One region of the Tateyamaria armeniaca genome, then DNA from elsewhere that is predicted to be linked to it. Evidence: riboswitches for the same ligand, from Rfam matches in the RefSeq annotation. Region 1 holds a riboswitch; the other holds the start of a gene.
What was found. A riboswitch is a leader RNA that binds a small molecule or an ion and turns the genes downstream of it on or off. The one in region 1 is predicted to bind glycine.

Region 1 (16,224 bases):
CCAACCCGTCCTCCTGCTCAAACAGGTCAAACACCGTCTGCGCGACACCGTTCATCCGGTCCAGATCATAGCTGGCAAAAACCGGCAGGTGGTTCACGGCTGCATTGATCTTGACCAGTTCAGCCGTGCGGATGTCCTCATCCGAGGCCGAAATGGCGATCATCACAGCGACAAGGGCGTCCTGCGGCGTCAGGCTCAGTTGTTCGGTTTCGGACATGGGTCTTCCTTTCCACTTCGGCACCCCCTCAATATTGACGCCTGCCCCCCTCGCAATAGGTACCGGCGGGATGATGCGCGCCACAGGCCGCGTCGAATTGACCCCCGCACCGGGCGGACGGGCATGGATTGGGACAATACCTTATGTCGAGTTTGCGTGACAGTGCGATGACAAGCAAAGCGTGGCCATTTGAAGAGGCACGCAAGGTCCTCAAGCGCTATCAGAACGCCCCGCCGGAAAAGGGTTTCGTCCTGTTCGAAACAGGCTACGGACCGTCCGGCCTGCCCCATATCGGCACCTTCGGCGAGGTGTTGCGCACAACGATGGTGCGCCGCGCGTTCGAGGTGATCTCGGACATCCCCACCAAACTGATCTGTTTCTCTGACGATCTCGATGGGTTGCGCAAAGTGCCCGGCAACGTCCCGAACCCGGAACGGCTGGAACAGCATTTGCAGCGCCCCCTGACGGATGTGCCCGACCCGTTCGGCACCCATGAAAGCTTTGGACACCACAACAACGCTATGCTGCGGCGGTTTCTCGACACGTTTGGCTTCGACTATGAATTTGTCTCGGCGCGCGAGTTCTACGCATCCGGGCAATTTGACGAGATTCTGCTGAAATGCGCGGATAAATATGACGACCTGATGAAAATCATGCTGAAATCCCTGCGCGAGGAACGCCAGCAGACATACTCGATCTTTCTGCCCCTGCATCCCGAAAGCCGCCGGGTCATGTATGTGCCCATGAAAAACGTGGACGCGCAAAATGGCACTGTCACCTTTGACGATGAGACGGGCAAGGAATGGACGCTGCCCGTCACAGGCGGCAACGTCAAACTACAGTGGAAGCCTGATTTCGGGGCGCGGTGGGCCGCCCTTGGCGTCGATTTCGAGATGTACGGCAAGGAACACGCGACCAACGAGAAAATCTATGACGCGATCTGCCGGACACTCGGCGCGCGCCCGCCCGAGCACTACAGCTACGAGCTTTTTCTGGACGACAAGGGCCAGAAGATTTCGAAATCCTCGGGCAACGGCATCAGCATTGATGAATGGCTGACCTATGCCAGCACGGAATCGCTGTCTTACTTCATGTATCAAAAGCCCAAAACGGCGAAGCGGATGTATTTCGACGTGATCCCAAAGGCCGTTGACGAATACCATCAGCAACTGCGCGCCTACGCGACACAGGACGAGACTCAACAGCTGAACAACCCGGTGTGGCACATCCACGGCGGTGACGTGCCTGCCAGTGACATGGTGGTGCCGTTCTCGATGCTGCTCAACCTCGCCTCAGTCAGCAGTGCCGAGACCAAGGATACGCTTTGGGGCTTCATCCAGCGCTATGCGGCAGGCACAGGGCCGGAAACGCATCCCGGCATGGATCAGGCCGTCGGGTTTGCCGTGCGCTACTACAACGACTTCGTGAAGCCCACGAAAACCTATCGACTGCCCACAGATCAGGAGCGTGAAGCACTGGAGGCCTTGCGCAGCGAACTGACCGAATATGACGGCGCGCTGGATGACGAGGCGCTGCAATCCGTGGTCTACGCCGTGGGGCGCGACCGGTTTGACCCGCTCAGGGGTTGGTTCACCGCCCTCTACGAGGTGCTGCTCGGCGCAAGCCAGGGGCCCCGTTTCGGCGGCTTCATCGCGCTTTACGGCGTTGATGAAACCATCGCCCTCATCGATCAGGGGCTGGCAGGCGAACTGGTCCGCTAGACACCGGGCTTGGCGGACATCGGACATGCGCTATCATTCTTCTTGCACACAAGGAGATGACAGATGCGGAAATGGATGATGGGCGTCGCACTTGCGTCAGCCATGGCAGGGTCGGCATGGGCCCAGGGCACAGAGATTGAAGGCGTGATCGGCAGCCAGATCGAAGCCTTCAAATCCGACAACTTCGCCGAAGCCTTCGAATTCGCCTCGCCCAACATCCGTGGCATCTTCCGCACGCCGGAAAATTTTGGGCGCATGGTCACGCAAGGCTATCCGATGGTCTGGCGCCCATCCGAAGTCACCTATCTTGAACTGCGCGAGGAAAACGGCAGCTACTGGCAAAAAGTGCAGATCGTAGACGCCGAAGGGCGTGTACACGTGCTGGATTACCGGATGCTGGAAACCGAAGCCGGCTGGAAAATCAACGGTGTGCAGCTTCTGGAAAGCGTCGGCGTCAGCGCATAAGGATCAGAAACGCGGCGCGCCATATGCCGCGATTTCGCGAATGCTCCATTCCACCGCATCCCGCAACGTGCCGCCCAAGGCGAGATCGAACGCCAGGGTGACGTCACTTGCACTGTCAGAGGCCGCTTGCGTGATCTCTTCGAACGAGCGTGAGGCGATGATACGATCCGAAAAGGCATCCACAACCTTGATGTTCAGACGGACATCGACCTCAAGCGGTGCGTCCGAATTTTCCAGTGGCACAATCGCCTGAAACTCGCGAATGTCCGTCACGATCAGGAAATCGGCCCGCAAACCAATTGCGGAACTGCCCACCGCAGGAACGCGGCCGGAGTTTTCAAAACTCTCGATCATCAGCGACTGTACGATCAACGGCGCCCGGTTGACCCAGCGCGCCTGCGGCAAATACTGCACCCGAAGCGGCGTTGGCTGCACGGCAATCTGATCCGTGTCGACAGATGCGGTCGCAGTCGGTTCCTGCACCGCGATCTGATAGCGCAAGCGCGGCAGATCCGCGTCAAACGTACTTTTGGGTGTCAGCACATACAATTCGTTGGGGATGCTCGCCGCCGTCAAACCCGACAGCGCAGCACAGCCCGGCATGGCGATCAAAAGCAACAGAGCAAGCGGCCACGGTTTCGAAAAAGAGATCATCTACTGAACCTTGAGTTTTGAGTGCCCAGCAAAAAGCGTGCCGGGTCGCGTTCGATCTTGTTGACCAGCCGCTCGATATTGACGACCAGACTGCGCGCTTCTTCGGTAAAGCTGAGCGCCGAGGGCAAGCCAAGCCGGACGAAATCAGACAGTTGGCGCTGGTTGTTGCGCACGACTTGCTCCAGCGATGCCGTAAGGTTGGCCGCAGAGGTGGACGCGGCCAGCACCTGTTCGGTGACAGTGTCGATACTCTCCGCCGTCTTGTTCACCGTCGACGTCAGCGCGGTCGCCGCACCGCTCAGATCGGCGATCACACCTTCGACGTCTTCTTCGATGATGCGGTTGGCCATTTCAAACGTCCTGTTGGCCGAGGCCAGCGTGACCGACGCATCCTCCATCGCGGTAAAGACGGCTGCCAGCGTAACGTCCGCATTGGTAAAGGTCTGGTCCGCCGTCGCGATCAACGCAGTTCCGTCATCGGCAAAGGTGATGAACCGATCCGCAACCACCGACGCGCGGCTGCCAACCTCGTCGATCACACGGTTGGCCGTCTGCGTCGTGGTGCGCAGATCGTCCGTAAGGGGCGTCAACTGTTCGTCAAAATACGTGTTGGCGCGCGCCACCGTGGTGCGTGCATCGCGGATGGTCAGTTGCGCGTCATCCAAGGCCACCGTGGCGGAATCAAGCGCAACACCACTGCGATCCGCCAGATCGTCGATGCGACCCGCAATCCGCTGCACCTCGCTACCCGCCTCTGTGATGACGCGGTTCGCGGTCTGCGTGGTGGTGCGCAAGTCATCCGACAGGGGCACAAGGTTGGCGCTTGTGAACGTGGTGATCCCCTCAATCGCCGTATTGGCCGACGCAAAGGTCTGGTTCGCCGTTTCCAGCGTTTCAGTCGCGCCGTCCAGAACCACGCCGCCCCGCTCGGCAAGGGCGTCAATCCGTTCCGCAATCTCACCCGCCTGCACGCCGACTTCGCCAATGACGCGATTGGCTGTCTGGGTCGCGGTGCGCAGATCACCCGCCAGCGGCACCAGATCATCATTCGTGAACGTGCTCACCTGCGCGATGGTGCTATTCGCGGTTTCCAACGTGCCTGTCGCCGTCGTCAGCGTGGTTTCAGCCGTGCTGGCCAGTGAATCAAGCCGGTCGGTAAATGTCGCGATTTCGCGCGCGGCTGACCCCAGATCACCCGACAAAACTTCAAAGTCATCCAAAACAGTGTCGATGCGGGCCGAGGCAGAGGCCAGATTTTCCAGCATCGTCGACACCGCCTCCTGGTTTTCGGTGTTGAACACGTCATTGACGTTTTCCAGCAGCTCGACCGCACGGTCCAGAACCACCGGCGCGCCTTCGAACACCGACTGCAAGGCCGTGCGTTCCGACGGGATTTCACTGTTGCTGGGCAAGGCGACAGATGTCTCGGACCCACCGGACAGGCCGACAAAACTGACGCCTGTGACCCCTTGGGACTGCAACTGGGCCACGGTTTCGGTGTTCACTGGTGTGTCCGCCGCAATCTCGATGCGCACGCGCACCTGCGAGGAATCGTCCTCGTCCAGTTCCAGTCCCACCACCTGCCCGACAGGCAAACCGTTATAGCGCACGTCGCTGGCCGACCCGAGGCCCGAAACATCCTCGAACAGAATGTCGTAATAGGCGTACTGGCGGTCCACCTCGACCTTGGCCAGCCACAGCAGCAGGCCAAGGGCACCGATGATGCCGAACAGGGTAAACAGCCCGATCAGAACGTAGTTGGCTTTGGTTTCCATGTTCTTGAGCAGCCTTCCTCAGGTTTTCTCTTGTGCGGCGCGTGCGCGGGGGCCGGTAAAGTACTCCTGCACCCAAGGATGGTCGATCTCTGTCATGCCTTCAATCGGCCCTTCGAACAGCACCCGCTTTTCAGCGAGTACCGCAATTCTGTCGCAGATCGCATAAAGAGAGTCGAGATCATGGGTCACCATAAATACCGTAAGGCCCAACGAACGCTTCAATTCATTGATCAACTCATCATAGGCCGCCGCCCCGATAGGATCGAGACCCGCCGTCGGTTCATCCAGAAACACGATGGCCGGGTCCAGCGCCAGCGCGCGGGCGAGCGAGGCGCGCTTGCGCATGCCACCAGAAAGCTCCGAAGGCAGCTTGCCACAGGCCAGTTGCGGCAGGCCTACAAGGCTGATCTTCAGCTCCCCCAGCGCCTTCATCAGCGACGCGCTCAGTTTCAGATGCTCGCGCATCGGCGCTTCGACATTCTGCAACACGGTCAGCGATGAAAACAGCGCACCATCCTGAAACGCGACACCCCACTGCTTTTCTGCGCGCAACCGCTCTTCACGGCTGCCATGCAGCACATCCGAACCCAGCACATTGATCGATCCGGCAGCGGGGCGGTTCAACCCCACAATCGTGCGCAACAGCACCGATTTGCCCGTACCCGATCCGCCAACGATGCCCAGCACCTCACCCTTCCAGACATCAAGGTCCAGATTGTCATGCACAACCTGCGGGCCAAACTGGTTTCTCAGCCCACGCACAGTGATCACCGCCTCGCGGTCGCTCCGGGTTGCGGGGCTGTCGGTCATACACCCAGCTCCGAAAAGAAGATTGAAAACACGGCGTCGGCCACAATCACGAGAAAGATTGCCTGCACCACCGAGGTTGTTGTGTGCCGCCCAACACTGTCCGCAGATCCCTGAACTTGCATCGCCTGCCAGCACGCCACGGTCGCAATGATCGCGGCAAAGAACGGGGCCTTGATCATCCCGATGGCCAGATGCCAGATGTCGGTATTTTCCTGCAGGCGTGTGATGAACATGCTCGGGCTTACACCCAGTTCGATCCAGCTCATCAGCGCGCCACCAAACAGGCCGGACACGTTGGCGATGAAGCCGAGGATGGGCAACATGATCACCAACGCGATGACGCGGGGCAGCACAAGCACTTCGATAGGGTCAAGGCCAAGGGTGCGCATCGCGTCCAACTCTTCGCGCACCTTCATGGACCCGATCGAGGCGGTAAAGGCCGATCCTGACCTGCCCGCCACGATGATCGAGGTGAGCAAAATGCCCAATTCGCGCAGGATCGAGATGGCGATCAGATCGACGACAAACACCTCGGCCCCGAACTGGCGCAATTGCGAGGCCCCCTGAAAGGCAAGAACGATCCCGATCAGAAAGCTCATCAGAATGACGATGGGAATGGCGTGAAACCCGGTCTCTTCCATCTGGCTGACAAGGGCCGCAGTGCGCCAGCGACGCGGACGCACCACGCCATAGGCAAAGCGGGACAGTATCTCGCCCAGAAAACTCACAAGCGACATCGCCGATGCACCAATGCCAGCCGTCGCCGCACCGATACCCGCCACCCAAGGGATAAGGCCCCGTGGCGGAGCCTCAGCGCCATCCTCTTTCGGCAATGCCTCTTGGACGGTGTCGATCAGCGCCGTGCGATTGGACGAGGTATCGATCAACTCGACACTGACACCCTGCGCCTCAAGCCGCGTCTTGAGGGTCGCAATCAACCACGCGCCGCTGGTGTCGAGCGCCTCAAGACCATCCAGATCAATGCGCAGCGTTTTGGTGTCTGGCGTGGTCTTGCGGAACGCGGGTTCAATCGCCTCAAGGTATTCAATAACCAAGCGCCCGGCTACCTGCAGAACGGGCACATCTTTCGACTCGTCAATACGAAGCGTCGGGGCGGTCATACAACGTCAATCCAGCAGAGAGATCACAGAAAATCTGTGCGGCAACCCGTTTGTGATACCCCAACCCAACGGCAATGGCCACGCCTTTGCAGGGGGGCGGGCACCACGTTCGTGTCGCGCCGGACACGCTCGCCAAACACGCATCAAATCGTGCAATCAAATCGATTGACCGAACGGCATCCAACCCCCTATATCGCGCTCAGTCGCCAAGGCTGACATGGGAGAGCGCAGGTCGAGATCACCTGCCGCCGAAGGAGCAACGCCCCGACAAACTCTCAGGCACACAGAACCGTGCCAGCCGCGCCCGCCAAACGGGTACATCGACGATCTGGAGAGCGGTCGGGCGCAGACGCCCCCGGCCCACCGAAGGAGAAAGCGCCAGACCACCGGCGTCAAACTCTCAGGTTACGCAACAGATGGGGACGCGAACCGGCATGCCGCCGGGCGCGTCCATGTCAACTGCGTCGCTTTTTCGGGGGATCCCCACATGACCCATATCGCCGTGATCGGCGCCGGTATCACCGGTATCACCACCGCCTACGCTCTGGCCCGTCGCGGCTATGAGGTGTCCGTGTTCGACCGCAACCGCTATGCGGCGATGGAAACGTCTTTTGCAAATGGCGGGCAGCTGTCGGCGTCCAATGCCGAGGTATGGACACGTTGGGGCACCGTGATGAAGGGGCTGAAATGGATGTTCCACCCCGAAGCGCCCCTGCTCGTGAACCCCAAACCCAGCTGGCACAAACTGTCGTGGATGGCCGAGTTCATGGGCAACATCCCCCAATACGAGGCCAACACGATTGCCACAGCGCGTCTGGCCATCGCCGCGCGCGAACACCTGCTGGATTTCGCCAGCGAAGTCGGCGTCGACTTCGACATGGAACGGCGTGGCATCCTGCACATCTACAACAAACAGTCCGAATTCGACCACGCCCGGCGCGTGAACGTGCTGCTGGAAAAGGCGGGGCTGGAACGGCGCGAGGTGTCGGCAGACGAAGTGCGCAAACTGGAACCGGCCCTCCAAACCGAAACGCTTGGTGGGTTCTACACCGAAAGCGATTTCACCGGCGACATCCACAGCTTTTCGCGCAAACTCAGCGATGCCTGCGAAAAGATGGGCGTAAAATTCCATTACAAATCCATCGTCACCGAAATCCAGCACACCGGCGCCGACGTCCGGCTGGACTGGACTGAAGGTGCGGCGAAAAACAGCGAAATCTTTGACGGCATCGTGGTCTGCGCCGGGGTGGCCAGCAAGGCCATCGCCGGCCAACTGGGCGACCGCGTGAATATCTATCCGGTCAAAGGGTACTCGATCACCGTCAACCTCGACGATGCCGCGAGCCAAGAGGCCGCACCTTGGGTCAGCCTGCTCGATGATCAGGCCAAGGTCGTGACCTCGCGTCTGGGCAAGAACCGCCTGCGGATTGCAGGAACCGCGGAATTCAACGGCTACAACCTCGACATCCGCGATGACCGGATCAAACCACTGCGCGACTGGTGCGAGACGTTCTTTCCCGCCGTTTCCACGGAACACTGTGTGCCATGGGCGGGCTTGCGGCCCATGTTGCCCTCGATGATGCCAAAGGTCGGACCCGGCAAGAAACCCGGCGTCTACTACAACACCGGCCACGGGCATCTGGGCTGGACCCTGTCTGCTGCCACCGCCCAAGGGGTCGCGGACTGCATCGACGCGGCACGGATGAAAAACGCCGCGTGACAGGCGGGGCGGATCAGGATCCGCCTTACCTGCCTTAACTTCCGTACACAGCACCCCACCGGTCGATCAGCCGCTGCTGCATGACCTTGGCCCGTCCATTCCAACTGCGTGCGCCCTGCGGGGCCTCGCGGTTGGCCTTGGCGATCCGCGACCGCGTCGCCTCGTCTGCGGCAAAGATGGCGAATGCCATGACCCGCCCATCGCGGGCGGTCATGTACCCGGCCAGCCCGGACACAAAGTTCAGCGTGCCCGTCTTGGCATCGACACTGATCGGGTGGTTCTTGAGGATGCGCCGCTTTTCATCGCGCATCGCCACAGGTTTCAGGATCGGGCGCAGCACGGCACTGCCATGCGCCTTCACCAATGCCTGCACCATATCATCGGCTGTCATCTTGCTGTCGCCACCAAGGCCCGAATGATCGACCAGCCGCATCGCGCTGGTGCCAAGGGCGGCTTTGGCCCAGCGGTTCATCTCGGATGCGGACGCCTTGAGGCTGGCAGGCACGCGCCCTGTGCGACGCGCCGTTGCCGACATGCCGACCATTTCGGCGGTGATATTGGTCGAATAGCGCAGCATGGCCCGCAGGATGGTCCGCAAATCATCGCTTTGATGTTGGGCCAGCACCGTGCCACGCGGGGCGCGATCCACAACTTTGGGGTTCTTCAGCACGATACCGTGCGAGCGCGCCAGCGTCTGGAACACGTCGCCTGCATAAAGCGCAGGCTTGCGCACCGGCAACCAGCGCGCACCACCATTGCCCAAAGCGGCCTTGGCGACAGTCCAGTTGTCGCTGCGCCCCCCATCCGCGTAGGTGTAGACCGGCACACGGCGGTCCACGATCTGCATCTTGGCAACATACACACCCGGGCGCAGACGGTCCGAACGCGCATCCATCGTCACCCCATAGGAGCCGCCAGACCGCTTCCATTCGAAATGCACACGATTGTAATTCAGCGCGACGCCACTGACGGCAGGGCTATAGCCCACGTGATCCGGCTGATCCTTGTCGATGGTCTTGATGTAAGGCAGCGCACCTTCGGCCACTTTGAAATTTCCGCGCACTTCCCGGATGCCCTTGGCCTTGAGGGCAGCGGCCAGGGCGGCGAGCGCATTGGTGTCCAGTGTCGGATCACCCCCGCCCACCAAAATCAGATCGCCCTGCACCACACCACCGGACACCGATCCCGTGGCCATCACTTGCGTGGTAAACCGATGCGACGGTCCAAGGACGTTCAGGGCATAAAGGGCGGTCACCGCCTTGGCCACACTTGCCGGCGGCGTGCCGGTCTTGGCATTGCCACCTTCCAGTCGCGCTCCTGTTCGTGCGTCAGCAACCGCGTAGCACACGCGACCACCCAGCTTGGCCGCAGCGACAATCGCATCCGCACCGGGAACCGATTTCTTGAAATGGCCCACTCCGCGCGCCACGGGCCGCAAGGACGCCGTCGGAGGGGCGGACAAGGCCGTTGTGGCGGCACCGCTGGCGAGAAAACTCAGGAATACGCGTCTGGAAATCGTGCTGAACATAAGCGCATGTAACCCCAGCTTTGCGGGCCAAACAAGCACTCAACTGATCACGTTTCCTCAACCGCGCCCCATGCCCCCGCCGCGCGGATCGCGCTGGAGGATTGGCCCGACATCGCCACATTCACAAAGCACCACGCCGGGGCCTCTACACGCGACAGCATGTGGCTGGCCCGGCCCGAGATACGGTACTGTGCGTATAGTCGCGCCGCCCGGCTCATCCTTGCGGAAATCCGGTCACCGGGGCGGGCCAGAACGCCCACGGGAACACGCTCCATGATCCATTCCCAATCCTGCCAGTGATGCAGCTGGGCCAGATTGTCCGCCCCCATCAACCACACGAACCGCACGCCCGGATAACGCGCCATGAGGGCGGCCAGCGTCTGCGCGGTATAGCGGGTGCCAAGGTGCGCCTCGATATCCGTGACGGTGACCCGCGGGTCCTGCATGACAGTTCGGGCACGCGCCATGCGCCGTTCGAGCGGCGCGGGTCCGCGGGTTTTCAGCGGATTGCCAGGGCTGACCAGCCACCAGACATGGCTCAGGCCAAAACGCTTCATCGCCTCGCGGGTGATGTGCACATGCCCTTCATGGGCCGGGTCGAACGATCCCCCCAGCAGACCGATGGTCTGCCCGGGTCTGGCGAGTGGAAAGGCGTGGCGCATCAAGGGACTGTCCTGAACAAAAGGGGCCGCGACGCGGGACCGGACAGCAGATGGGCGCAATTGTCAATCAACGGGGCGCACCGGATCACCCAGCCTGACAAGACCGGGCGCGACAACGCTGGCGCACCAGCCCCCATGGCCACGCACCGCCACATACCCGCCCTGCCCGAACTCTTCCTCCATGCGCGAACAAGGCGCGCAAATCGTGCTCAGATGCAAAATGGCACCCCCCACAGCGATACGGCGATCCTTGAGGGCAGCCAAATTCAGCCCGGCAATCACGATGTTGCGCCGCAACGGCACTGGCAAAACCGGGGGACGGCCCAGATATGCACCAATGGCCGCAAGATGCTCTGCCTGAACAAGGGTCACGGCTCGCTTGCCCGGTCGCCCATGATCACCCTCAAGCCCGTCCTCCGTCACCTCAACCGCGTCGAGCGGCACCATATCGGCGCGGCGCTCCGGGCGCACACCGATCCAGTCCACACGGCCCGATTGGGCGTAACGGGCCATCATCGCATGCAGATCGCTCATCCCAATTCCCCCACTTCGCCCTTCACGCAGACGCTGACAGACACCGCCCCCACACGCAAACACCACAACCACACGACCCGCCATTGCACACCGCCATGTGCGCCTGTATCTGACGGGCAAACCAGTCCTTCGACAGATCAGGAGCGTGCCATGGCCGCCTACCAATACGTCTATCACATGTCCGGCGTTTCCAAGACCTATCCGGGTGGCAAGAAATGCTTTGAAAACATCCACCTCAACTTCCTGCCCGGGGTCAAGATCGGGGTCGTGGGGGTCAACGGCGCGGGTAAATCCACGCTGATGAAAATCATGGCCGGCCTCGACAAGGATTTCTCAGGCGAGGCCTGGGTCGCCGAAGGGGCCAAGGTCGGCTACCTGCCGCAGGAACCCAAGCTCGACCCCGACCTCAGCGTGCGCGACAACGTCATGCTGGGCGTGGCCAAGAAAAAGGCGATCCTCGATCGCTACAACGAACTGGCGATGAACTACTCCGACGAAACAGCGGACGAGATGGCGCAACTCCAAGACCAGATCGACGCCGAAAACCTCTGGGATCTCGACAGCCAGATCGACGTGAGCATGGAGGCGCTGCGCTGCCCCCGATGATGCGGACGTCACCAAGCTGTCAGGCGGCGAGGCGCGGCGCGTCGCCTTGTGCAAACTGCTGCTCGAAGCGCCTGAAATGCTGCTGCTGGACGAACCGACCAACCACCTTGACGCCGAAACCATCGCGTGGCTGCAACAGCACCTGATCGACTACAAGGGCACGATCCTGATCGTCACGCACGACCGCTATTTCCTCGACTCGATCACGGGATGGATTCTCGAACTGGATCGCGGCAAGGGCGTGCCATGGGAAGGCAACTATTCCTCCTGGGTCGAACAAAAGGCCAAGCGCCTCGAACAGGAAGCGCGCGAAGACAAGAGCCGCCAGAAAACGCTCGAACGCGAACTTAAATGGATGCGTCAGGGGGCCAAGGCCCGGCAGGCGAAATCCAAGGCGCGGATCAACAACTACAACGACATGCTGGAAACGTCCGAGCGCGAGCGTTTGTCCTACGCCCAGATCGTCATCCCCAACGGCCAGCGCCTTGGCGGCAAGGTGATCGACGTGAACGGGCTGACCAAGGGCATGGGCGACAAGCTCTTGATGGAAAACCTCGAATTCTCGATCCCCCCCGGCGCCATCGTTGGCGTGATCGGCCCCAACGGCGCGGGCAAATCGACCCTGTTCAAGATGATCACTGGGCAGGAAACCCCCGACGCAGGCAGCGTCGAAATCGGCGATACAGTGCAGATGTCCTATGTCGACCAGTCCCGCGATGACCTGAATCCGGACGACAACGTATGGGAAGCCATCTCGGGCGGGGCCGAACTGATCCAGCTTGGCGATGCCGAGGTCAACTCCCGCGCCTACTGCTCGTCCTTCAACTTCAAGGGCGGCGATCAGCAGAAAAAAGTCGGCCTCTTGTCCGGGGGCGAACGCAACCGCGTCCACATGGCACGGCTCTTGAAATCAGGCGGCAACGTGCTGCTGCTCGACGAACCGACCAACGATCTGGACGTCGAAACCCTGCGCGCGCTGGAAGACGCTCTGGTCGATTTCGGCGGCTGCGCCGTGGTGATCTCGCACGACCGCTTCTTCTTGGATCGGATTTGCACGCATATGCTGGCGTTCGAAGGGAACGCGCATGTGGAGTGGTTCGAGGGGAACTTTGAGGACTACGAGGAAGACAAAAAGCGTAGGCTTGGACCGGATGCCCTTGAACCCAAACGACTGAAACACAAGAAATTCGCTCGTTGACGTTGAACTTTACGAAGTAAATTCAACGGGTGCGAGGCAGCGTCCGCCCTGGCGGGCGCGTTCGCTCTTAGACGAAAAAAAGTGTTATTGGTGAGAAACTGAATTTCGAGAGGTGTGGTTTTGGATAAGTCAAAAAAAGTTGTTTTGTTGTATGCCCCATTGGTGACGAAGGATCACAAATCCGTCGCCAAAGTGACTGTCTACTCGAATATATTATCAAGCCGGGCTTGGAAGGTTTAGGCTATGGAGATCCAATTAGAGTAGATAAATCTGATAAACCGACTCACATCACTACTGAAATCATACAACAGTTAGTCGCAGCCGATTTGGTTATCGCTGATCTGTCAGCCTTGAACGCAAATGTTTTTTATGAACTTGGGATACGTCATGCCTACAAAAAACCTTGCATCTTGGTTTCCGATTGGGTTGAAAAACCTCCTTTCGATGTGGCAGGCATTAACACCATCAAATATGTTTACGATGACCCGACATCACATGCTCAAGTGATCAAGAGGATTCGTGTTCAACTAAGTGAATTGCACAAAAAAAGGAAGTTAGCAATCCGGTAACTGTTGCTCTTGGATTTGAAAAACTTGAAGAGAGTGGTGACAATTTGGAGCAACTAGTCCTGCAAATGTTTAAAAAAATTGAAGACCTTTCTCAAATTGTTGACGAACCAAATCATTCAACAGCTCCTCCTCCAAGAGTCAGACCGAGAGGAGACCAAATTTCCAGCCATAGCATTAGAACTCGGCGACAGCGTCTTTCACCAAAAATTCGGTGAAGGAAGGGTGACAGATATTAAAGGCGACAAGATTGAAGCTCGTTTTAATAAATCAGGAACAAAGACAGTTGTTTCGCGCTTTCTTCAACATCTTCCGTCCTAGACATGCCTCACAAGCCAGCCCAAGCCCCCGCCCGCGGGTCGAAGGCCGTCTTGCAAAGGCTCCTGTGGAGCCTTTGAGGCCGCAGAGGGTCGCAAGAACCCGGGGGCGGCAAAGTCGCCCCCGCCCATGGGGGCGGTCGGGGGCGGCGAAAACGCGGGGCGTTTCCGCTGGGAACAATTCAAACCTATCAAGTCGGACCCTCCCGCGCATCGCTTCGCGATACGCTGCCGGGTGACGCGCCCGCAAGCGGACGCTGAGCCGGCGAAAACGCGGGGCGTCTTGGCTCCAACCAACCCCAAACCCCCTACAGCTTTCCCCTACTTCCCGCATCGCCACCCGCCATGCTATACTCCCTCGTATTGAACACATCCCCATTGGAGAAGCCGCATGGCCAACGACAAAATCAAGAAGATCGTCGATAAGGTGAAGGGCAAGAAAGCCAAGGTCAAACCGATCAAGACCGAACCCGAGGGCACCAAGGCCTCCAAGCTGCCGCCGGACGTGGTCGAAGCACTCGAAACGGAATTCGGGGCCGACCTGAAAAAGGCGCGGGTCCATGTCGGCGGCAACGCGGGCGACATCTGCAAGGAGCTGGGCGCCAAGGCCTTTGCGATGGGCCCCAACATCTACATGGCCAAGCCCGGTGACGCCAAGAACAAGGAACTGCTGGCCCACGAACTGACCCACGTCATTCAGCAGGCCGGGGGCAAGAAGCTGCCCAAGGAGCAAAAGGGCAAGGTTCTGGTCTCGAAATAGGCTGAAAAACGTGGTGTCGGAAGGCGGACAAACCCTAACGGTTGGTTAATCCGCCTCTGTAACCCATTGATTTTTCATGAACCAAAGGGGTGTCCCAGCGTGGGACACCAAAAAAGGCCCCGCAGCGCGGGACCTCTCGGTCATCGTCGGATTTGCCCGGATCAGAGCAGGACCCACCACACCAGAAACGGCGGCACGGCGCAGCCAAAGGCGATCATGAACAGCTTGGCCCCGTGGCTGATCTTGCCAAACCAGCCATCGCCCAGCGCGCCCTCACCATAGGACATCGCCCCGCCCATCACCACGTAACCCTTGCGCTCGACCTCCCGTCGGGAGGCGTTGATCGACGACATCGCCCGCTCATAGACGGCGTCCTGACGGGCCTGTTCATCAAGGTCTGGTTGCAAATTTTCCATACGTGTCATGTGGCGCACTCCCTAATCAGGTCAAGAGATGGAGCGGCGATTGCTGATTTCCAGCGATTTGTCGCAAAAAAGGCCAGCCGTGTGGCTGGCCTTCGCTGTTTCAGTGATGGATCAGCGCGTCAGTTCAAAGCCTTGTCCGTGATCGCGTGGGTCCATGCCCCCTCGGGCGCCTTGGAAATCACCGGGTCTGACCCGCCCGACAGCAGCGAGGCGACGGTGCGTTCATAATCCGCCGGGTCCAGCGCCCCATTACTGCCCGCGGTCAGCTTGGCCACTTCGCCCATCATGCGTTTCTGGTGTTTTTCGGTCTGCGCCCCAGACGCATCGTTGTCCAGAACGATTTCAGCGGCTTCATCCGGGTTTTCCTCTGCGTATTTCCAGCCCTTCATGGACGCCCGCACAAAGCGGACCATCTTGTCCTCGAACTCCGGATCAGCAAGGTTCTCCTCAAGCACGTACAGCCCATCTTCGAGTGTGGCGACACCCTGATCTTCGTATTTGAACACCTGCAACTCTTCGGGCGTCAGACCCGCATCAATGATCTGCCAGTATTCGTTGTAGGTCATGGTCGACACGCACGCCGCCTGGCCCTGAAGGATCGGATCGACGTTGAAGCCCTGCTTGAGCACGGTAACGCCCCCATCAGATCCGTCCGTTGCAATGCCAAGCTGGCTCATCCACGACAGGAACGGGAATTCATTGCCAAAGAACCAGACACCCAGCGTCTTGCCCGCGAAATCGTCCGTGCTGGTCACGCCCGCATCCTTGCGGCAAGTTAGCATCATGCCCGACGATTTGAAGGGCTGCGCGATGTTGACCATCGGCAGACCTTTTTCACGCGCGGCCAAAGCCGCAGGCATCCATTCCACCGTCACATCGGCACCGCCCCCGGCAAGCACCTGCGTGGGCGCAATATCGGGGCCACCAGGCTTGATGGTGACGTTCAGGTCTTCTTCCTCGTAGAACCCTTTGTCGAGGGCCACGTAATATCCTGCGAACTGCGCTTGCGTGACCCATTTGAGTTGCAGCGTGACATCGTCAGCCGCGTGCGCTGCAAATGCGCTCAGGCCCAGTGCCGCACTCGCGGCTAAAGTTCTGATGGTTTTCATTTCATACTCTCCTTGTTGTATTGGTTGGTGGTCCGG
Region 2 (16,224 bases), 2.9 Mb from region 1:
CGTATTGAGCGACATGCTGAGCACGATGGGCCACAGCGTGCATCAGGCGGTGAACGGCGCCGATTGCATCGACAAGGGGCGCGATCAGCGCTTCGACGTGATCTTTATGGACATCAGCATGCCTGTCATGGACGGGATCGAAGCGACACGCAGATTGCGCAGCGGTAATGGTGCGAATGCCCAGACACATATCGTCGGACTGACGGCGCATGGGCGTGAGGAATACCGCGAAATGGCTGTGGCCTCGGGCATGAACAGGTTCCACACCAAGCCGATCCGCCTTGACGCGCTGCGCACCGTCTTTGCCGATGTCACTCTGGACGAATGGCCCAAGGCCGACACCGAGCGGCCCCCTGACGCACTGGCAGAAATGGTCGAGCTGCTGGGACGTGACCGGGTGGCGTCAACGGCGGACAGGTTTCTGTCTGAACTCGCCGCTTTCACAGCGGATTTGCGGACCGGTATGACCATGCAGGACAGCGCGGTGATCGCCGAAGCTGCACACAAGGCCAAGGGTGCCGCATCCCTTCTGGGGCAATATGATCTGGAAACCTCGCTTGCCGCACTCGAAGAGGAGGCGCGCAATGACGCTTTGTTGGATGCGGAGACATGGGCGGCACAGCTTGACACTGCGGCGCATGATGCGCGCAGTGCCTTTGATGCCGCGTTGAGGCAGGTCGTCGGAAACCCCTGAGAACACTGTAGGATTTGGAAAAATAGGCTTCGACGACGACAACGCCTAGGGGCCCATGATAATCCAATCACACCAAATGCGAGCGCCTACGGTTTCGCGTAATCCTCCATCGGCGGGCAGGTGCAGGACAGGTTTCTGTCGCCCCAGACATTGTCGACACGGTTGACGGGCGGCCAGTATTTGTCGACCCGGAATGACCCGTTCGGGAAACATGCGCTTTCGCGGCTGTAGGGGCGGTCCCAATCCCGCACCAGATCCTCCATCGTGTGGGGTGCGTTCTTGAGCGGGTTGTTGTCGGGGTCCATGTCGCCGTCTTCAATCGCCTTGATTTCAGCGCGTATGCCCAGCATCGCGTCGCAGAACCGGTCCAACTCGGCCTTTGTCTCGGATTCTGTCGGTTCGATCATCAACGTCCCCGCGACGGGCCATGACATTGTGGGCGCGTGAAAGCCGCAATCGGCCAGACGTTTGGCGATGTCATCGACGGTGATGTGCGCGCTGTCGGCAAAGGGGCGCGTGTCGATGATGCATTCATGCGCCACCCGGCCCGTCGGCCCTTTGTACAAAACATCGAACGCTCCTTCGAGCCGTTTGGCGATGTAATTGGCGTTCAGGATTGCAACTCGCGTGGCCTGCGTCAGACCATCGCCGCCCATCATCAGGCAATAGGCCCAGGATATTGGCAACAGGGAAGGGAGCCGAACGCGGCGGCACTTACAGCACCCGTGCCACCGTTCGGATCGCCCGGCAGGTGCTCGGTCAGGTGCGCCTTGACGCCGATGGGGCCCATGCCGGGCCCACCCCCGCCATGGGGGATGCAGAACGTCTTGTGCAGGTTCAGGTGGCTGACATCGCCGCCCAGATCGCCCGGACGGCTAAGGCCGACCATCGCGTTCATGTTGGCCCCGTCGATATAGACCTGACCGCCTGCCTCATGCGTGATCTTGCAGACCTCGATCACCGTTTCTTCGAACACGCCGTGGGTCGAGGGGTAGGTGATCATGCAACCGGCAAGGTTGTCGCGATGTTCGTCCACCTTGGCTTTGAAATCGTCCACGTCGATATCGCCATTGCCCGCCGATTTCACGGCAACGACTTTCCAGCCGACCATCTGCGCCGAGGCGGGGTTTGTGCCATGCGCGCTCATCGGGATCAGGCAGATGTTGCGGTGGCCCTGACCTTGCGCACGATGCCAGCTTGCGATGGTCAGAAGGCCCGCATATTCGCCCTGTGCACCCGAATTGGGCTGCATTGAAATCGCGTCATAGCCTGTGATGTCACACAGTTTGGCCGACAGATCATCAATCATCTCGATATAGCCAGCGGCCTGTTCCTTGGGGCAATAGGGGTGGAGCAGCGAAAACTCGCGCCAGCTGACCGGCATCATCTCGGCGGCGGAATTCAGCTTCATCGTGCACGACCCCAGCGGGATCATCGCGCGGTCCAGCGCAAGATCGCGGTCGGCCAGCCTGCGCATATAGCGCATCATTTCCGTCTCGGCCCGGTTCATGTGGAAAATCGGGTGCGTCATGAAATCGGACGTGCGGATCAGCTTTTCCGGCATGTTGTAATGGGGGGTATAGTCCTTGTCCTGCCGCTCGACCCCGAAGGCGCGCCAGACTTTCTCGATGGTGGCCGGGCGCGTGCGTTCATCCAGCGTGATGCCGATGCCCGTGGTGCCGATGGCGCGCAGATTGACGCCTTCGTCCACCGCCGATTTGATCACCGCCGATTGCAGCGGTCCCACATCCACCGTGATCGTGTCAAAGAACGTGGCCGGACGCACGTCAAAGCCCGCCTGTTTCAGACCTTCGGCCAGACGGGCGGTTTTGCGATGGATGCGCTGCGCAATGGCCCTGAGGCCGTCTGGGCCGTGAAACACGCCATAAAATCCCGCCATCACGGCCAGCAGCGCCTGTGCGGTACACACATTCGACGTCGCCTTTTCCCGGCGGATATGCTGTTCGCGCGTTTGCAGGGACAACCGGTAGGCGCGGTTGCCATGGGTGTCGACGGACACGCCGACAATGCGTCCCGGCATGTTGCGCGCGTAATTGGCCTTGGTCGCCATATAGGCCGCGTGCGGGCCGCCATAGCCAATGGGCACCCCAAAGCGCTGGGTTGTGCCAACGGCAATATCGGCCCCCATTGCGCCCGGTTCTTTCAGCAGGGTCAGCGACAGCGGGTCTGCCGAGACAATGCCAATTGCCTTGTTCTCGTGCAGTTTGGCGATTTCATCGGTGAAATCCCGGATATGCCCATATGTGCCGGGATATTGGAAAATCGCGCCAAAGACGGCGCCGGCATCCAGGTCGCGCGGATCGCCGATGACGATGTCGATGCCAAGCGGTGCGGCACGCGTCTGCATCACGGCGATGTTCTGGGGGTGACAGTTTTCATCGATGAAAAAGCCGGTCACTTTCGCCTTGGAAATGCGCTGCGCCATGGTCATCGCCTCCGCGCATGCGGTCGCCTCGTCCAGCAGCGACGCATTTGCAATCTCAAGACCCGTCAGATCCGACACCATCGTCTGGAAATTCAACAGCGCCTCAAGCCGCCCTTGGCTGATCTCCGGCTGATAGGGGGTGTAGGCGGTATACCACGCGGGGTTTTCTAGGATATTGCGCTGGATCGCGGGCGGCGTGACCGTCCCGTGATAGCCCCGGCCGATGAGCGAGGTCAGCACCTTGTTCTTGGACGCGGTCACGCGCATGTGGTGCAGCAATTCGCGTTCGGACTTGGCCTTGCCGAAATCGAGCGGCTCTTTTTGACGGATGCCCGCCGGGATCGTGTCGTCGATCAGCGCATCAAGGTCTTTCGCACCCACCACGTCCAGCATCTCGTCCATTTCGGCGGGCGACGGCCCAATATGGCGGCGGTTCGCAAAATCGTAAGGCAGGTAGTCGGTGGGTTTGAAAGTCATGGTGTGCGTTCCTCAGCCGATCAGCGCGTTATAGGCGGTTTCGTCCATCATGCCGTCGAGTTGGGAGGCATCGGACGGCTTGATCTTGAAAAACCAGCCCTTGCCCAGCGGGTCGCTGTTAGCGAGGCTTGGATCGTCGGCAAGGTCGGTGTTCACTTCGGTGATTTCGCCATCGACCGGTGCCATGATGTCCGATGCCGCCTTCACGCTTTCGATCACAACAATTTCGTCGTCCTTGCTGACCACTGTGCCGACTTCGGGCAGTTCGACAAAGACCAGATCACCAAGCTGGGTGGTGGCATGTTCGGTGATGCCCACAACATAAGCATCCCCGTCGGCGCGCAGCCATTCGTGTTCTTCTGTGTATTTCATGGGTTTTCCTCTTTGGTTATCTTTTGAAGTTGGCCGCAACGAACGGCAGTTTCACAACCGTCACCGGTTGGCGCTTGCCGCGCAACTCGCCATAAAGAACGGTTCCCGGCAGGTGCAGGCCGTCGGCCACAATGCCCATGGCAACCGGCCCGTCGACTGTCGGGCCAAAGCCGCCCGAAGTCACAAAGCCGATCTGCGCACCACCGTCTTCGGTTTCAAACAGGGGCACGGCCTGCCGCATCGGCGCGCGGCCCTCGGGTCGCAGCCCGACACGGTGGCGATCCACGCCGTTTGTCAGGGCGCTCAGGATCGTGTCAGCGCCGGGAAAACCACCTGATCGGGGCCCATCGGCGCGCCGGACCTTCTGGATCGCCCAAGCCAGTGACGCCTCGACCGGGTTCAGGCCAGCATCCATGTCCTGCCCGTAAAGGCACAGCCCGGCCTCAAGGCGCAGCGAGTCGCGCGCCCCCAGACCAATGGCTTCGACATCACGGTGCGCCAGAAAGGTTCGGGCGAGCGCTTCGGCTTGGTTCGCAGGCACGGAAATCTCGTACCCATCCTCGCCTGTATACCCCGACCGCGACACCCAGGCTTCTGTCCCGCCCAACTCAAGTGTGGCCACATCCATGAAACGCATGTCCGCTGCGCGCGGATCAAGCGTGGCCAGAACCGTTTCGGCAGCAGGCCCCTGCAGGGCCAGCAGCGCGCGATCGGTCAGTTCCGTTACCCTCACATCAGGTTCCAGCGCCGCCTTCATATTTGCGATATCGGCGTCCTTGCAGGCGGCATTGACCACAACAAATACGTGGTCACCGCGGTTGGCCAGCATCAAATCGTCTTCGATACCGCCATCCTCGTTGGTGAAAAACCCATAGCGCTGCCGGTTCTCGCCCAGTCCCAGGACGTCGACCGGGATCAGCGTTTCAAGGGCCTGTGCCGCCGCTTCATATGTCGGGCCGCCCACGATCACCTGTCCCATGTGACTGACATCAAACAGCCCGGCCTTCGCACGCGTATGGAGGTGTTCCTTCAGCACGCCAAGCGCGTATTGGACCGGCATCTCATACCCGGCAAAGGGCACCATCCTGGCCCCAAGGGTCATGTGCAACGCATGCAGCGGAGTTTGCTTGAGGTCGGACATATCCCATCGCCTTCTGCCTAGCCGACGAGATTTGCGTGAAATCAAGCGGCACCATATCAGACGCAGACAAGTGTCTGCGCGTCGGTGCCTCCTCTGTCCTGCGTGCCTGAGATCATTATCCCTTCGGCGGATGCGCTGGGCATCACTCTCCAGAGTCTTGTGGCTTTGCGTTGGTCCTGTGGCCTGAGAGTTTCCGAGGCAGTTGCTCCTTCGGCACCAGTGATCTGGTTCTCCCAACGTCAAGCGTCCCGAGTTTCGTATCGGAAACACCATCGGGATGGCAAGGAGTATCTCGCATGGGGGTCTTCACGATGACTGGTATGGCGAAGTGAACTGCGTGGTTTGGTCGGAGCCAGCGTTGGGTTTTGAGCATTTGCGCTGGTCAGTGTGCGTGACTGAGGCTCAAATGTGGGGCTTGTTTGCGGCCCGTAACGACCGGCAAGGCCGACAACGAATACGCGGACTGTCTACGCCCCGTTCACATCAGGCTATGCAGACCGCGCCAAGACGGTCTCTTCCGCCTCAGTCTGCTCGAAGGTTTCATTCTCGGACGGCGGAGGTCGGGTCGAAAACCGTTGTATCTGCAGGGTCAGGTCCTCCACCACGCGCGTCAGATTTTGCGACGCGGCTGTGGTTTCCTGGAACATGGCTGCGTTTTCCTGCGTCACCTGATCCAGTTGGCCCATCGCAGTGTTGATCTCACCCACGCTGGCGGACTGTTCCTGCGTGGCCTCTGCGATGTGCGAGACATGGTGCGAGATGTCGGACACCGACGCGATGATCTGCTCCAGAGCGTTGCCCGCATCCCCAACCAGCTTGGAACCGAGGTCAACGCTTTGGGTTGACGACGCGATGGAGAGTCCCGATCTCACTGGCGGCCTCTGAGGACCGTTGGGCAAGGGCGCGCACCTCTGATGCGACCACAGCAAATCCGCGTCCTGCATCGCCAGCGCGTGCTGCTTCAACGCCTGCATTCAAAGCAAGAAGGTTGGTTTGAAAGGCGATATCGTCGATGACTTTCACGATGGACTGGATCTCGGTCGAACTTTTCGAGATGTCGTCCATGGCCGCAACAGCTTCGTGAACAACCTTGCCCGAGGCTGTCGCGTTTTCCCGGGCCGTGCTCACGATGTCATTGGCACTTTGCGCGCCCTCGGCCGAGCTTTTGACGGACGCGCTGATTTGCGACACGGCGGCTGCGGTTTCTTCAAGGGTTGCTGCCTGGCTTTCCGTGCGTCGGCTCAATTCTATGGCGCTGTTGGTCACGCCTGCGACTTCCGACTGGATTTTGTCTGTCCCGGCCACGACGGACCCGATTGCTTCGTCGAGGCGTGTGATCGCCGTGTTGAAATCCTGCCGGATACGGTCGTTCGAACCCGCAAACGCGTCGTTGATCCGGACGCCAAGGTCGCCGTCTGCCAGCGCGGCAAGCGACGCGCTCAACGCCTCGATCATGGAATTCTGCTCGGATTGCAGGCGAGTCCTTTCGCGTTCTATCGCCGCTTTTTCATTGTGTTTCTGTGTGACGTCCGCGGCGATCAGTACTGTGCGTTTGAGATCACCATTGCTGAAATGCACCGGGCCGAGGCCACCCAGCAGATATGACGTGGCCCCCGTCTTGCCTTCGATTTTGATTTCACCAAACATCGCGACTGACGGATCGGCCGGAGCGTCGTCGACAAAAACCGTATCAGCGAACCGGCAATCCAGTGCGTCGGGGTCCAGTCCGGCAAGTGTGTAAAACGCCTCATTTGCGTCCATGAGTTGTCCATCCGCCCCGAACTCTGCGCGTGCCTGATTTTCGTGGAGTGACTGCAGAACGGCCGCGTTCAACCGCTCTTCGGAGACGTTATCCCATTCAACCACATATCCAATGCGTTCTCCCTCGTCGCTGTCGATACGCGAGATTTTGAGTTCGAGCGTGACGTCGTCCATCTCAAGGCTGGCGTCATGACCATTTGCGCCCAACGCCCCCAACATCTTGCGTTGCATGTCCGGGTTTTTGTGAAAGATGTCAATGGATTGACCGATGATCGTGTTCGGGTCAAAGGCCGGGATGCGCGACCTGACGACGTCTTTGTGCCGGGTCAAAAGGTTTATGACGGCAGTGGAGGCATAGACGATTTTGAAGTCGGCATCGGCAATCATGATGCTGGCCGACCCGCAATCCAACGCGGTGCTTTTCATGGCCGCATCTGTGTGCGCCGCTGCGGAATCGGCTAGCTGTTCCCGGAACGCAGTCAAGGCAACCGAAACGGCATGAAACTCATTGCCGGATTTGAATTCGGGAATCTGGTGGTCGAAATCACCGGCGGCAATTCTTTTTGTCGCGGTTGCGATGGCCAACATGGGCTTTGCCAGAATGCGGTTCATCATCAGGGCCGCCAACACCAGCATAACCACTGCCAGGACAAGCGCCATCTGCAGTGCTTCGCGTTTTGCGTCCAGCACAGCGGCGGAAAACACGTCGGTCTGCCAATCGCCCGCGACAACGCCAACCACATCCTGGTCGGGACCAAACAGGATGGGGTGCGCTATGATCAACCTGTCGACATTGGTGCGCGTCTGGCCGTCTGCCAGAACCTCTTGGGCAATGGCACGCATCATGCGGGACGAATTTCCGTCACGCATTTTTTCCATCAGGATTGCACCGTCGCGGTCCAGCACGACGACCCCTGCGGTACCGCGATTCATGGATTTTTCAGTGGTGTACATGACTTCGGCCACGGCCTCGGCATCCTGCGCCTGAACGATAGGCGCAATATGTTCAGCGAGATGGGCCACGATTTCGTCGCCGAATTCCAGAACCATGTCCGTTGCCAATGCGTTTGACGCCTGCAGCGATTTGAACGTCAGCACACCGACGATCAGCGCACAGAAAACCACCAGCAAAACAATGCACTTGAAGAAAATCGAATGCACGGACGCAATGGGGTTTCCACTGGCACGCATTTTGGGTTCGCCCATCTGAGGATCCTTGGTGATTCTGGCGGGCGCAGAATTCCATGGCCTCCTTAAGAAGTTGCAAATTGCTCACATCAGACGCGCAGTTGTGCAAAACCGGGGTGTTCAGTCCCCAGCGACGGGCTCAATCATATCGACGCGGGTTGCATGGCGTCCGCCCTCGAATTTCGACGCAAGGAACGCATCGACGATTTCTATGGCCAGCCCTTCGCCCACAACGCGCGCGCCAAGCGCGAGCATGTTGGCATTGTTGTGCTGGCGGATCATGCGGGCCGAAAACGTGTCAGAACACACACCGCAACGGATACCCTGCACCTTGTTGGCGGCCATCATGATGCCCTGACCTGTGCCGCACAGGACAATGCCCAATCCACAATCGCCCGATGCAACCCGCAGGGCTGCCGCGCGCCCGTGTTCGGGGTAATGCGTGCTTTCCGGCGTTGTCGGTCCGATATCCTCAACCTCCCATCCAAGGCCGGAGATATGGGTTGCGATGGTCTGACGCAAAGCGATGGCGGCGTGATCGCTCGACAAAACGACGCGCGTATTGGGTGTCATGGTGGTCTGTGTCCCGGTCTGGTGTGCGATTGGAAGCAGGTCTTAACCGGGGCGGGGACGAGAGACCAGATGTATGACCTTCGTGCTGCGGACTGATTGCCGGGTGAGGGAGTAGGCCGAGGATGACGCAAGCCATGCGTGCCGAGAGGCTGCATTTTATTGCGTGAAGCGAGTATCGAGCGGGTTCGAAGGCGGCGATACTCTTGCAATGGTGACTGTGGATAACTTATTTATGAAGAATTATCATGAATTTATCATACATACCTCAAGCTACACATGAGATGTGAAAACCGATCACTCACCCAAGCCCCAATCCGGAAAACGCGCCCGTATTGCACCGCATTCCACCCAATCGGCTTGACAGGACGGGACGGGATAAGTGCTTGATGGCCCCAGAAAACCGGGGCGAATGCACCGATACAATCAGGGAGTGAATAATGCGCATCAAACATATGGTGGCAACGGCGGTCTGTATGGCCGCGATGGGTTCGTTTGCAGTCGCGGACGGGCATGGCGGCAAGGTCAAAGTGGGTATGATCACCACGCTTTCGGGCGGCGGTGCGGGGCTTGGCATTGACGTGCGCGATGGCTTTTTGCTGGCGACCAAGGGCAACGACATGATCGAAACGGTGATTGAGGACGATCAACGCAAGCCCGACATTGCCGTTGGCCTCGCCGACAAGCTGATCCAGTCTGAAAAGGTTGACGTGCTGACGGGCATCATCTGGTCAAACCTCGCGATGGCGGTTGTCCCGTCGGCCACGGCGCAGGACAAATTTTACCTCAGCCCGAATGCAGGACCCTCGGCACTGGCCGGGCGCGGGTGCAGCCCGAACTATTTCAACGTCAGCTGGCAGAATGACGCGTTTTCCGAAGCAGCAGGCGCCTATCTGAGCAATGAGGGCGTCGGTAAAGTGTTCCTGATGGCCCCCAACTATCCTGCGGGTCAGGACATGATGGCCGGGTTCAAACGCTTTTTCAAAGGCGAGGTGACCGAGGAAGTCTATACCACACTGGGCCAGACCGACTACGCCGCTGAAATCGCGCAGATCCGCGCCAGTGACGCCGATCAGGTCTATTTCTTCCTGCCCGGTGGCATGGGGATCTCCTTTATGAAGCAATATGCAGGTTCGGGCGTGGACAAACCCGTCGCGGGCCCGGCGTTCAGCTTTGATCAGGGCATTCTCGGCGCGATTGGCGAGGCGGCCCTTGGGGTCAAGAACACCGCGCACTGGTCCAAGGACCTCGACGTGCCGGGCAACGCCGAATTCGTCGAAGCGTTTCAGGCGGAATACGGGCGCCTGCCATCACTTTACGCAGCGCAGGGCTATGACACTGGCCTGTTGCTGGTGTCCGCCGCTGCCAAGGCGGATGTGTCCGACGCCGATGCGTTCCGGGCGGCATTGAAAGAGGCCGATTTCCAGTCGGTGCGTGGTGAATTTGCCTTTGGCGACAACCACCACCCGATCCAGACCGTCTATATGCGCGAAGTGGTCAAGGAAGGCGACATCGTCACCAACAAGGTGATCGGCGTGGCCGCGACAAACCACACGGATGTCTACGGCGCTGACTGCAAGATGTAAGCCATGTGTCCCGGCCTCGGTGCCGGGACAGTTTCCTCAATTTTGTCAAGGGCCTGCCGGGTAAGTGTGCGCGGCAGGGCAGGGGTAGATGACCACCCTTTTGCTGATCGAGCAGGTGTTGAACGGGCTGCAATCGGGGATCATGTTGTTCCTGATGGCCGCTGGTCTGACGCTGATTTTCGGGGTCATGGGCCTGATCAATCTGGCCCATGGTTCACTCTACATGATCGGGGCCTTTGCCGCCGCCGCCGTCGCGGGCGCAACGGGGTCATTTGTGCTGGCGTTGATGGCGAGCCTTGCTGCCGCCGCCGCTGCGGGTGCGATCGTCGAGGTGACGGTAATCCGGCGGCTCTATGACCGCGACCACCTTGATCAGGTGCTGGCCACCTTCGCACTGATCCTGATCTTTTCTGAAGGGACGCGGTGGCTCTTTGGTTCGTTCCCGCTGTACCTGGACGTTCCATCGGCCTTTGCAGGCCCCGTCACGCTGCCCGGCGGCATTCAATATCCGGCCTATCGGCTGCTGATCATCGCCGTGGGGCTTGCGGTTGCGGTGGGTCTGTTCCTGCTGATCGCGCGCACGCGCATCGGCATCCAGATCCGCGCCGGTGAAAGCGACCGCGAAATGATCGGGGCCTTGGGCGTTGATATCTCGCGACTTTACACGATTGTCTTTGCGCTTGGGGCCGCACTCGCAGGGCTTGCAGGTGCACTTGTCGGTGCAATCCAGTCCGTGCAGGTGGGCATGGGCGAACCGGTGCTGATCCTCGCCTTTGTCGTGATCGTCATCGGCGGGATCGGGTCGATCAAGGGCGCGCTGGTGGGTGCCCTGCTGGTCGGGCTGACGGACACGCTGGGCGGTGTGCTGCTGCCGCTGGCCTTCGGTGTATTTCTCGATGCGTCCACCGCCACCTCAATCGGCTCCGCTTTGGCATCCATGGCGATCTACATCCTGATGGCCGTTGTCCTGATCTACCGCCCCACGGGCCTTTACGGGGCCGCACCATGACGCGCGAGGGGGCGATCAACACAGCCGTGTTCCTCGCACTTCCGCTGCTGGCCGTGGCGGCACTGATTATGGACGAACCGTTCACCATCACTCTGGCCACACGCGCCGCGATCCTTGCGCTCGCGGCGGTGGGGCTCAACCTTGCCCTTGGGCTGGGTGGTCTGGTCAGCCTTGGGCACGCGGTATTCTTCGGGTTGGGGGGCTATGCAATGGGCATCCTTGCCAGCCACGCCCAAAGCTATGCACCACTCTATGACGGATGGATCGTGATCGAAGGCACCAAGTCCATGCCGGTGATATGGCTGGTGGCCATCCTCAGCAGTGCCCTTGCCGCGCTGATCATCGGTTTGCTGTCTTTGCGCACCTCGGGCGTCTACTTCATCATGATCACGCTGGCCTTCGGGCAGATGTTCTACTATTTCTCGATTTCCTGGCCCGCCTACGGGGGCGAAGACGGCCTCAGCATCTATGTACGCAACGCCTTTCCGGGGCTCAACACGCTGGAGCCGATCCAGTTTTTTGCCCTCGTCTTTGCCCTGCTTAGCCTCGTTCTCTGGGGGATGAGCCGGATTGCCCGATCCCCTTTGGCATGGCGCTGAGCGCAGCGCGCCAGAACCCGGCGCGTGTTGAAACCGTCGGCCTGTCTCCGTTCCGTCTGCGCCTTGTGGCCTTCGTGATCTCCGGCGCTGTGACGGGGCTGGCGGGCGCGCTCTTTGCCGATCTCAACCGCTTTGTCTCGCCCACCATGTTCAGTTGGCAGATGTCGGGCGAATTCATCGTCTTCGTGGTTCTGGGCGGCATCGGGCGGCTGTTCGGCCCGGTTGCGGGGGCATGCCTGTTCGTGTTGCTAGAACACACGCTCAGTGGTGTCAGTGAGTTCTGGCTGATCTATGTCGGGGCGATCCTGCTGTTGGTGGTGCTTTTTGCCCGGGGTGGTCTGATCGGATCGCTGGCCGGCCGCGAGGTGGCGGATGACTGAGGCGCTGCTGGATATCAAAGGGCTGCGCAAGAGCTTTGGTGCGCTGAGGGCCACCGACAACGTGAGCCTGACATTAAACCCCGGCGAAATCCACGCGCTGATCGGGCCCAACGGGGCGGGCAAATCCACGCTGATCGCGCAGGTCGCTGGCGGGCTGTCACCGGATGCCGGGCAGATCGTCTTTGCAGGTGCGGATGTGACACCGCTGGGCACGGCGGCGCGCGCGCAGGCAGGGCTGGGGCGCACCTTTCAGATCAGCGCACTGGCAATGGAGTTTTCTGTTCTGCAAAACGCCGTTCTGGGCGCGCTTGGGGCAGGCGGGTCGGTCTGGCGGTTCTTCAAGCCGGTGATGCGGGATGCCGAGTTGCGCGCCCGGGCCGAAGCGGCACTCGAGCGCGTCGGCCTTATGGAACATGCCGCAAAGCGCACCGCAGACCTCAGCCACGGGCAGCGCCGCTTGCTGGAAGTGGCCGTGGCGTTGACGCTGGAACCCAAAGCGTTCCTGATGGATGAACCGATGGCGGGGCTGGGCGGGGAAGGGTCAAAACGCATGACTGCCTTTCTGGACAGTTTGCGCCGCGACGCGCCGATCCTGCTGGTCGAACATGATATGGACGCTGTTTTTGCGCTGGCTGACCGGATTTCAGTGCTGGTCTATGGCCAGATCATCGCCACCGGCACAGCAGAAGACATCCGCGCCAACCGTGATGTGCGCGCTGCCTATCTGGGTGAGGAGATGCCGTGAGCTTGCTTGAGATGCGCGGGATCGAGGCGGCCTATGGACCGTCGCAGGCGCTGTTCGGCGTCGATCTGACTGTGGGCGAGGGCGAGGTTGTCGCGCTGATGGGGCGCAACGGGATGGGCAAATCCACGACGATCAAGGTGCTGTGTCGCCTGTTGCGGCACTCTGGCGGCGATGTGCGCTTTGACGGGCAGGACATGGCGCATGTGCCGCCGCACCGGGCCGCGCGTGCCGGTATCGGGCTGGTGCCCGAGGGGCGGCGCTGTTTTCCGAACCTCACAGTGTTTGAGAACCTGATCGCCGCCGCGCGCCCCGGCCTGTGGGATTTCGATGGCGTTGCGGCCTTGTTTCCGCGTCTTGCCGAACGGCGCGATCAGGGCGCGCACAGCCTGTCGGGGGGCGAGCAGCAGATGCTGGCCATCGGGCGCGCGCTGATGACAAATCCGCGCCTGCTGGTGCTGGACGAGGCGACCGAGGGGCTGGCCCCCGTGGTCCGGCAGGAAATCTGGGCCGCGCTGACACGCCTCAAGACCGAGACCGGCCTTGCCCTGCTGGTGGTCGACAAGTCGCTGGCTGAATTGCGCCGGATGGCGGATCGCGCGGTGATCATCGAACGCGGGCGATCCGTGTGGGACGGATCGCTGGATGCACTGGATGGGACAGTGGCCGACACCTATCTGAGCGTCTGAGTGGGCGTCAGGCGCGCAAACGACCGGCAATGGCCGTCAGACAGAACAGAGCTGCGGCGACACAGACGATTGTGGGGCCCGTCGGCGTGTCGAACTGGAAAGACGACCCAAGACCCGCAATTGCAGCGCCCGACCCGATGGCGGCGGTGATCAGCGCCATCGCCTCGGGCGTGCGCGCAAGCGGGCGTGCGGCGGCCGGCGGGATGATCAGCAGTGCGCCGATCAGCAGTGCCCCGACCGCCTTGATCGCGACAGCGACGGTCAAAGCCAGCGCGATCGTCAGCACCATCTGCTCTGCGCGCGAAGATATGCCGCTGGCTTGCGCAAGATCGGGGTTCAGCGTGGCCGTCAGCAGGCGTTGCCAGCGCCAGGCCAGAAGGCCGATGACCGCTGCCGCACCGGCCCAGATGAGGCCAAGGTCGAAAACCGTGACCGCAAGGATATCGCCAAAAAGATAGCCCATGAGGTCCATCCGTGCGCCTGACAGGAACGACACAGCAACCAGACCAATGGCAAGGGCGGCATGGGCCAGCACGCCCAGCAACGTGTCTTCGGCCAGTCCGCGCCCCGACAGCCCTTGGACCATCAGCGCCATGATCAGGGCCGTCGCCAGCACACCCAGCATGATCGGCCCCTGAAAGGCGAGCGACAGCGCAACGCCCAGCAGGGCCGCATGGGCAGTTGCATCGCCGAAATAGGCCATCCGCCGCCACACCACGAAACAGCCCAAAGGGGCGGCCGCAAGTGCGGTGCCGATACCGGCCAGACCTGCGCGTACCATGAAATCATCAAGCATGGTCGTGCTCGTGTTCGTCGTGGTGGTGATGATCGTGATCGTGTTGATGGCGGTAGATCGCGAATGCGCCTTGTGCGCCGGTGCCGAACAGGGCGCGGTATTCGGGCGCGTCCTGCACCACCTCTGGCGTGCCTTCGCAGCAGACATGGCCGTTCAGGCACAACACCCGGTCCGAGGCGGCCATGACCACGTGCAAATCGTGGCTGACCATCAGGACAGCGCAGTTGAGGTGGGTGCGGACATGGTCGATCTTGCGATAAAAATCCGCGGCACCCGGCTGGTCCAGCCCTTGTGTCGCCTCATCGAGGATCAGCAGGTCCGGCGACATCAGCAGGGCGCGGGCCAGCATGACGCGCTGAAACTGGCCCCCCGACAAGGTGCGCATCTGCGCTTCGGCCAGATCGGGTACGCCTGCTTCGCTGAGCGCGCGAGCCATTGCGTCGGCCTCGTGACGAATGGGCAGGCACAGGAATCGCCGCACCGTGAGCGGCAGCAAGCCGTCCATATGCAGGCTTTGCGGAACATATCCGATGCGCAGACCGCGCACAGTATCCACAGTGCCCTGCAGTGGTTTAATTGCGCCAATCAAGCCCTTGATAAGAGTTGATTTTCCCGATCCGTTCGGCCCGACCAGCGTTACGATCTCGCCGCGATCGATGTGCATGTCGACATCGCGCATCACCGTTTTTCCGGCTTGCTGCAGGGTCAGTCCTGTGGCGGTGATCAGGCGCATGGCGGGTCCGGCTGGCATTGCGGGCACAGGCCAAGCGCTTCGATGACGGTGTGGCTGATGGTGAACCCAGTGGCGCGCGCGACATCACCCAGGCGGCCCTGGGTTGCGTCGGTTTCGGCCTCGGCCACGGATTTGCAGCTTGTGCAGATCAAGAAGGCGGGCGCGTGATCCTGGCCCAGATGGGCACAGGCGATATAGGCGTTCAGCCCTTCGATCTTGTGCGCAAACCCGGCAGAGGTAAGGAAATCAAGCGCGCGGTAGGCGACAGGCGGGGCCGTGCCCAACCCTTCCTTTGCAAGAACGGCCAGCAGGTCATACGCTCCCAGCGCGCGATGCTCTGCCAGCAGGATTTCAAGCGCGCGTCGACGGATGGGCGTGAATTTCAGTTTGTTCTCAACACAATACGCTTCGGCCCGCGCAAGTGTCGTGCGCACGCACTGCGCGTGGTCATGAGAATGAAAGCCGATGGCGGACATGTGCGGGGTCTGGTCTTTCTGCGTCGCGTTCGGGATTGATATGTTATACCATAACATTTAGCAAGTAGAAGAATCATCAATCTGGCAGGAGTGTACATGCGGTATCTGGCTTTGGGTCTTGGAATTATTGGGACAGGCGCGGTCGCGGATGTGCCGCGCGTTGCGGTCGATATTGCGCCGGTGCATTCCATCGTGGCGGCCGTCATGGGCGATCTGGGTCAGCCTGCGTTGATTGTACCGCCCGGTGCGTCCCCGCACGGATATTCAATGCGCCCGTCCGAGGCGGCAACGCTTGACCGAGCCGATCTGGTGGTCTGGATGGGGCATGGCCTTGCCCCATGGATGGAAGGGCCGGTGGAGAGCCTTGCAGGCGACGCTGTGGTTCTGGAATTGCTCACCCTGCCGCAGACGCAGCTGCTGGACATACGTGAGGGCGCAACATTTGCCGCGCATGATCACGATCATGGGGATGAACACGGGCATGACGATGCACATGACGCGCATGACGACACGCATGAGGATCATGCAGACGACCACGCACATGAGGACAAGGCAGACGACCACG

Region 2: it holds a riboswitch for glycine, as region 1 does, so the genes downstream of both, gcvT (glycine cleavage system aminomethyltransferase GcvT) here and ACERZ8_RS02960 (D-amino acid dehydrogenase) in region 1, are expected to answer to the same signal.

What each region holds. Positions count from the first base shown of each region.
Region 1 covers NZ_JBHDIY010000002.1:580,936-597,159, forward strand. Annotated here, with positions in the region: gene ACERZ8_RS02925 (tellurite resistance TerB family protein) at 1-217, opposite strand, end outside; gene ACERZ8_RS02930 (lysine--tRNA ligase) at 361-1,938, shown strand; gene ACERZ8_RS02935 (DUF4864 domain-containing protein) at 2,002-2,403, shown strand; gene ACERZ8_RS02940 (ABC-type transport auxiliary lipoprotein family protein) at 2,407-3,057, opposite strand; gene ACERZ8_RS02945 (MlaD family protein) at 3,054-4,832, opposite strand; gene ACERZ8_RS02950 (ABC transporter ATP-binding protein) at 4,851-5,642, opposite strand; gene ACERZ8_RS02955 (ABC transporter permease) at 5,639-6,763, opposite strand; glycine riboswitch at 6,972-7,065, shown strand; glycine riboswitch at 7,082-7,189, shown strand; partial or broken gene ACERZ8_RS02960 (D-amino acid dehydrogenase) at 7,191-8,483, shown strand; gene dacB (D-alanyl-D-alanine carboxypeptidase/D-alanyl-D-alanine endopeptidase) at 8,518-10,011, opposite strand; gene ACERZ8_RS02970 (nicotinate-nucleotide adenylyltransferase) at 10,059-10,673, opposite strand; gene ACERZ8_RS02975 (MOSC domain-containing protein) at 10,737-11,207, opposite strand; partial or broken gene ettA (energy-dependent translational throttle protein EttA) at 11,358-13,011, shown strand; gene ACERZ8_RS02985 (hypothetical protein) at 13,239-13,580, shown strand; gene ACERZ8_RS02990 (eCIS core domain-containing protein) at 14,286-14,654, shown strand; gene ACERZ8_RS02995 (hypothetical protein) at 14,816-15,079, opposite strand; gene ACERZ8_RS03000 (ABC transporter substrate-binding protein) at 15,199-16,188, opposite strand.
Region 2 covers NZ_JBHDIY010000002.1:3,436,097-3,452,320, reverse strand. Annotated here, with positions in the region: gene ACERZ8_RS17575 (ATP-binding protein) at 1-694, shown strand, start outside; partial or broken gene gcvP (aminomethyl-transferring glycine dehydrogenase) at 781-3,617, opposite strand; gene gcvH (glycine cleavage system protein GcvH) at 3,630-3,989, opposite strand; gene gcvT (glycine cleavage system aminomethyltransferase GcvT) at 4,006-5,130, opposite strand; glycine riboswitch at 5,292-5,376, opposite strand; partial or broken gene ACERZ8_RS17555 (methyl-accepting chemotaxis protein) at 5,619-7,503, opposite strand; gene rpiB (ribose 5-phosphate isomerase B) at 8,200-8,652, opposite strand; gene ACERZ8_RS17545 (ABC transporter substrate-binding protein) at 9,090-10,235, shown strand; gene ACERZ8_RS17540 (branched-chain amino acid ABC transporter permease) at 10,324-11,244, shown strand; partial or broken gene ACERZ8_RS17535 (branched-chain amino acid ABC transporter permease) at 11,241-12,223, shown strand; gene ACERZ8_RS17530 (ABC transporter ATP-binding protein) at 12,216-12,968, shown strand; gene ACERZ8_RS17525 (ABC transporter ATP-binding protein) at 12,965-13,654, shown strand; gene ACERZ8_RS17520 (metal ABC transporter permease) at 13,662-14,450, opposite strand; gene ACERZ8_RS17515 (ATP-binding cassette domain-containing protein) at 14,443-15,183, opposite strand; gene ACERZ8_RS17510 (transcriptional repressor) at 15,174-15,659, opposite strand; gene ACERZ8_RS17505 (zinc ABC transporter substrate-binding protein) at 15,756-16,224, shown strand, end outside.